One region of the Bacillus sp. UNCCL81 genome, then DNA from elsewhere that is predicted to be linked to it. Evidence: riboswitches for the same ligand, from Rfam matches in the RefSeq annotation. Region 1 holds a riboswitch; each other region holds the start of a gene.
What was found. A riboswitch is a leader RNA that binds a small molecule or an ion and turns the genes downstream of it on or off. The one in region 1 is predicted to bind lysine.

Region 2: it holds a riboswitch for lysine, as region 1 does, so the genes downstream of both, lysA (diaminopimelate decarboxylase) here and BM319_RS00300 (amino acid permease) in region 1, are expected to answer to the same signal.
Region 3: it holds a riboswitch for lysine, as region 1 does, so the genes downstream of both, BM319_RS11885 (aspartate kinase) here and BM319_RS00300 (amino acid permease) in region 1, are expected to answer to the same signal.

Annotation. Positions count from the first base shown of each region.
Region 1 is NZ_FOMF01000002.1:50,104-52,386, reverse strand. Features, by position in the region: gene BM319_RS00300 (amino acid permease) at 1-1,144, opposite strand, end outside; lysine riboswitch at 1,345-1,523, opposite strand; gene pdxK (pyridoxine/pyridoxal/pyridoxamine kinase) at 1,725-2,283, shown strand, end outside.
Region 2 is NZ_FOMF01000016.1:30,144-32,426, reverse strand. Features, by position in the region: gene lysA (diaminopimelate decarboxylase) at 26-1,345, opposite strand; lysine riboswitch at 1,481-1,654, opposite strand; gene BM319_RS22370 (cation diffusion facilitator family transporter) at 1,962-2,283, shown strand, end outside.
Region 3 is NZ_FOMF01000004.1:507,462-509,744, forward strand. Features, by position in the region: gene BM319_RS11885 (aspartate kinase) at 1-995, opposite strand, end outside; lysine riboswitch at 1,101-1,276, opposite strand; gene uvrC (excinuclease ABC subunit UvrC) at 1,351-2,283, opposite strand, start outside.

The DNA of each region.
Region 1 (2,283 bases):
CTGATAAATTTAATAACCAAGTATACACTTGACCTTCACCGAAAAATGAAGATAAACAAGCAAGTGAACCAACTGCAAGTGTTACATATAAAGCATTTGTAGGAACACCATTTTTATTTACTTTTGTTAAGAATTTAGGAGCTTTTCCTTCAATTGCTAGAGTATATAACATTCGAGTAGATGCATAAGTTCCACTATTACCTGCAGATAAGACTGATGTTAAAATAACTGCATTCATTACAGAAGCCGCAAATGCAACACCTAATTTTTCAAATACTAAAGTAAATGGACTAACAGCCACGTCATTTTTCATTAGACCAGGATCTGTATAAGGAATTAATAAACCAATTACGATAATAGCTAAAACATAAAATAAAAGGATACGCCAGAAAATTTGACGGATAGCTTTTGGGACATTTTTCTCCGGATGTTCTGTCTCACCTGCTGCAACACCGATTAACTCTGTACCTTGGAATGAGAAACCTGCAACAATAAAGATTGATAAAACGCCTAAAAATCCATTATGAAACGGAGCATCTCCAACAGTAAAGTTTTTAAAGCCTGCATGATGTCCACTTATAATACCAAAAATCATTGCAATGCCAACAACTAAAAAGACAACTACAGTTACAACTTTAATTAATGAAAACCAAAACTCTGATTCACCATAGCCTTTAACTGAAAGTAAATTTAAACCTAAAATAATCACTAAAAAGATTCCGCTCCATAAAACAGCTGGAGAATGTGGGAACCAATATTTCATCAGCATTGCTGAAGCTAATAATTCAAAAGCTAAAGTGATTGCCCAGTTATACCAATAATTCCAACCCATAGCAAAACCAAATGCAGGATCAACGTAGCGAGATCCATACGTACTAAATGAACCAGAAACTGGCAAATAAGTCGCCATTTCACCTAAACTAGTCATTAAGAAATAAACCATAATACCAATTAGTCCGTAAGCTAAAACAGCTCCACCAGGACCAGCTTGACTAATTGAAGTTCCACTAGCTAAAAACAAACCTGTCCCAATTGAACCACCAATTGAAATCATCGTTAAATGTCTTGCTTTAAGGCCCCTTTTTAAAGAACCATCGTGAGTATTCGATACTACTTTATCATTTTTAGGGTTTGTTAGTCCCATCTTATTGCCTCCTCTTCATTCTTGCAATCTTATCTTTACGCGAGAATATGGGACGGTATAAAAGTGTTGTATGATGTGTATTTTACTCAGTATTTTCGTCAATATGTAAAGAATGGAAAATCTGGTAAAATACAAAAAAACACGTGAAGCAATGTTCACGTGTTTAAGACTCATATATATGTGTCAAACAGCATCAACATCTCTTCAATAGCCCTCCACAAGAAAATCTTGTGACAGTCCTATGCTTATTCAGCAATAGGCCCAATAATAAATTTAAATGGTAAATTTATTACTTCGGCAGTTTCACCTTTTATTACTTTTCACAGGTACCATAAACCTCAAAGTAACGACTAATCAAAACTGCGCCTCTATCCATACGAGATAAAGATTATATTAAATTTATTTTTATAAACTCAATATACAATCTATTAATCTAGTTTGTCAATAAATATTTCGACAAAAATAGACTCAACCTAAGAAATCTATTTCTTGATTTTCGCTTCATGATACTCATGTCTTGTACCTAGCACTTATGTTTTTGTATAATAATTCTATGTACTTCAAAGGAGGAATTTTTCACATGACAATTTATAAAGCATTGACACTTGCGGGATCTGATAGTAGTGGTGGGGCTGGATTACAAGCTGATATTAAGACGTTTCAGGAACGTAATGTTTATGGCATGAGTGCAATTACTACTTTAGTAGCGATGGATCCTCATAATCATTGGCATCATCAAGTATTTCCAATTGATATAGATACGATTGCAGCACAATTAGAAACAATCGTTGTTGGCGTTGGAATTCAAGCAATGAAAACAGGTATGCTTGGTTCAACTGAAATAATTGAGTTAGCTGCAAAAACAATAAAAAAACATAATATTGATCGAGTTGTTGTCGATCCAGTTATGATTTGTAAAGGAAATGACGAGGCTCTTCACCCAGAGACAAATGATGCATTAAGAGAAATTTTAGTACCACTTTCAACAGTTGTAACACCAAATTTATTTGAGGCAGCTCAATTAGCTAAAATGCCACCAATCTGCACTGTTGAACAAATGGAAGAAGCAGCACGCAAAATCCATGAATTAGGGGCTAAATATGTTTTAGTTAAAGGTGGAAGCAAAATTCAGCATGAAA
Region 2 (2,283 bases), on a different contig from region 1:
CAAATAACACAAAAACGTTAATTATCTATCTACTAGAGTTTTCGATGTAAACTCTGTCATTTCTAACTAAATCTTCATATGTTTCACGACGGACTACTTCTCTTGAAACACCATCTTTAACAAATACTACTGCTGGGCGACGGATACGGTTATAATTATTAGCCATTGAATAGCCATAAGCACCAGTGCAAGATACAGCTAATAGATCTTTGTTTTGTACAACAGGTAAGTTACAATCCCAAATTAGCATATCGCCACTTTCACAGCATTTACCAGCAATCGATACAACTTCTTTATTCTCATCATTTGCTCGATTTGCAAGCATCGCTTCGTATTTTGATCCGTATAGTGCAGGACGAATATTATCAGTCATTCCCCCATCAACAGATACATATTTACGAATTGAAGGAAGAGTTTTTGTTGAACCAATCGTATAAAGTGTTGTTCCAGCTTCACCAACAATACTGCGGCCAGGCTCTAACCATAGTTCTGGTAGTTTGTAGTCTAGCTCTTCACATTGTTGTTTAATAATAGTAGTAATTTTTTCTATATGTTTAGCAATAGCTAAAGGCTCATCTTCTGAAGTATAACGAATACCAAAGCCTCCACCTACATTTAAAATATCAGCTGTAAAACCTAAATCATTTTTAAGTCCATTTAAAAAGCTCATTAATACATTGATTGCATGAACAAATCCATCTGGTTCGAAAATTTGAGAACCTATATGTGAATGTACTCCTAATAATTTTAGGTTAGTTGAATTTAACGAAACTTCAACTGCTTCATTAGCTTGACCTGACATAATATCGAAACCGAATTTAGAGTCTTCTTGGCCCGTCATTACATATTCATGTGTATGTGCTTCAACACCAGGCGTAACACGTAATAAGATTGATACTTCTTCATTACGTTGTTCAGCTAAGGCCTGTAATACTTCTAGCTCAAAGAAATTATCGACTACAAAACAACCGATTTTTGCATTTAAAGCTTCTTCTATTTCTTCAATTGTTTTGTTGTTTCCGTGAAAATGAATTTTCTCAGCTGGATAACCTGCTTGCAAAGCTGTATATAGCTCTCCACCGGAAACAACATCTAAACATAGACCTTCTCTTTCTATTAAGCGGGCTTGTTCAACACATAGAAACGCTTTACTCGCGTAAGCAACCTGATATTTCATTCCCGTTTCTCTTAAAGCTTCATGGAATTCCCTACATTTTGATTCAATTAATGCTTCGTCATAAATGTATAGAGGGGTACCGTAATTTTTTACTAAATCTACAGTATCACAACCTCCGATTTCTAAATGTCCTTCATTATTAATTCGACTATTACCATGTAAATACATTCGTATTCTCCCTTCAAATCAAATGTAAGATCATTCTAAGAAGCTTCCCTCAATGTATTAGTGTATTAAAAAAGACACATGAAGGATATGTTCATGTGCCTATCTCTTTTTAAAAAAGGACTTAGCCAATCACATCTCTTCAATAGCTCTTCACAAACACATGTGACAGTACTACATTTATTAAATGTAGTCCCAGAAATAAAATGTGTGGCAATTTATTTCTTCGGCATAGGATCCTTTCTCATTTCGTCATAAAACCCACAGTTCTCTAAAATGATACTCATATACAATGCAACCTCTACGAATAGACTGTTATTTTTTATATTAGTCTATGTATAACACAGTCTAAAAATAGATGTCAAACCATTTTTGAATAATATTGTCGATTTATATTCACTTCATACACACAGCTTTTCCTTTTCAAAATAATATCTATAATATAGAATATGTTTTATGCGAGAGAAAAGGTGATTCAAAAATGAAAAATCATTTCAATAAATTTAAATTAAATCTAAAAAAAACAAACCACTAACAAACTGTTAGTGGTTTTTCTTTTTTGTTGCCTTATTACAAAACTCTTAACTTAAGTAGAAAAAATTGGACAGGGGTGAATAGATTGCGTTCAAGCAAAATAGCAGTACTTTCAATATGTAGTAACACATTCATCGTTTTATTAAAATTAATTGTCGGGATTTTTACTGGTTCCGTAGCAATTATCTCTGAGGCAATTCATTCTTTATTGGATTTAGTCGCTTCAGTCATTGCATTTTTCTCTGTAAGGATTTCAAATAGACCACCTGATAAGGAACATCCTTATGGTCATGGTAAGTTTGAAAATATTTCAGGTACAGTCGAAACAATCTTAATATTTGTAGCTGGTATTTGGATTATCATTGAATCCGTTGAAAAGTTACTTCATCCTACTCCAATTAAAATGC
Region 3 (2,283 bases), on a different contig from region 1:
GAGCGGTAACCTAAAAACTCTTTCTTTGATTCTAGAACCGTTATTGCTTCCATCATATTTTCAGATTTGATCGAGAATGAAAGATTTACTAAGTTATCTGATGTTACGCTTTGGATAATAATATCAACATCAATACCTTCACTTGCTAATAAAGTAAAGATTTTAGGTAATAAATCTACATGGTTATTTAAACCATTTAATGTCATCCTTGTTACATTAGATTCGAATGCGATTCCTCTTACGACTGATTGTTGTTCCATTTGTGTTTCCTCCCCAATAAATGTACCGATTTCATCATGTTGACTTGAACGAACTTGAATAATTAAATTATAATTTTTTGCGAATTCTACTGCTCTTGGGTGTAAAACCGCTGCTCCTAGAGCTGCAAGCTCTAGCATTTCATCATAAGAGACATGGCTTAATTTAGATGCATTTGGTTCAACTCTTGGATCCGTAGTATAAACACCTAATACGTCCGTATAAATATCACAACGTTCTGCATTTAAAGCCGCTGCCAATGCAACAGCTGTTGTATCTGAGCCACCACGACCTAATGTCGTAATTTCATTGTTGTCACCTAAACCTTGGAAACCAGCAACAATTACGATATACCCTTCATCTAGTAATTGTTGAATTCGATCAGTATGAATGGTTTCTATACGTGCATTTCCATGGACAGATTCAGTTTGAATTCCAGCTTGCCAACCAGTTAGTGAAATAGCTTTAAAACCTTTTGCCTGGATTGCCATTGCTAGTAAAGAAATCGAAACTTGTTCCCCTGTAGTAAGTAACATATCTAACTCACGTTTACTGTTTTGTGGACTAATTTGAGCTGCTAAACTAACTAGTTCGTCTGTATGATGTCCCATCGCAGATACAACTGTAACTACTTGGTTTCCTTCTTTATATGATTTGGTTACTGTTTCAGCAACATGCTGAATTCGTTCAATTGAGCCTACTGAAGTACCACCGAATTTCTGAACAATAATTCCCATTTTTCTCATCCTCACTTTTTACTTAAAAAAGAATACAAAAAAGCGCGTGAAGCAATGTTCACGCGCCTAATTTACAAATAAATAAAATAGACAAATCATCAACATCTCTTCAATAGCTCCCCGCATAATTATTATGCGACAGTACTACATTTCTTAAATGCAGTCCCAACAAAATGAATTGTGGATTCATTTTATTTCGGCAAAACTTCCTTTCAACTGTCCATTACAACGCCACACGTCTATGACAGCATACTTTTAAGTTTTGCACCTCTATTACGAGAGAAAATCATTTAATTTTAACTAAAATATAAATTATTTTGAAAATAGTGTCAAGATAAAAATTTTGGTAACGATCTCACTCTTTATGGAAATGCTGATAAATTTCTTCTGCAACATTTTTTGGCATTTTAGCTGCTATCAACTCATCAATTGATGCCTCTTTTATTTTTTTTACTGAACCAAAATGTTTAAGAAGGGCTTTCTTTCTTGTTCCACCAACACCTGCTATGCCATCTAAAGCAGATTGAACCATTGATTTACTATGAAGCTGACGATAGAATTCAATCGCAAATCTGTGTACCTCGTCTTGAATTCTTTGTAATAAAAAGAACTCTTGGCTTTGTCTTCCAAGTTGGACAATTTGAGGTGGTTGTCCTATTAATAACTCTGAAGTACGGTGCTTTTCATCTTTAACAAGTCCAGCTGTTGGGATGAATAGACCTAACTCATTTTGGAGTACATCTTCAACTGCAGCTAGATGGCCTTTACCACCATCCACAATTATTAAGTTTGGTAAAGGTAAATTCTCTTTTAATGCTCTCGAGTATCTTCTACGTACTACCTCACGCATTGAATCGTAATCATCAGGTCCTACAACAGTTTTGATTTTATATTTGCGGTAATCTTTTTTTGAAGGTTTTCCGTCTATAAAGACAACCATAGCTGAAACAGGATTTGTTCCTTGAATATTTGAATTATCAAATGCTTCAATTCGATACGGAGTTTCAATATTTAAAATATCTCCTAGTTTTTCTATTGCTTTAACTGTTCTTTCTTCATCTCGCTCAATTAATTTAAACTTCTCACCAAGTCCAATTTTGGCATTTTTATTTGCTAAAACAACAAGTTCCTTTTTTTGGCCTCTTTTAGGTTGGAATACAGGAATTTTAAGTAAACTTTTTAAAATTTCAGTATCAACTTTATCTGGTACAAATATTTCTTTTGGTTTTATATTGTGTGGTTTTTCATAAAATTGCCCAATAAATGATAGGAACTCTTCTTCTGGTTC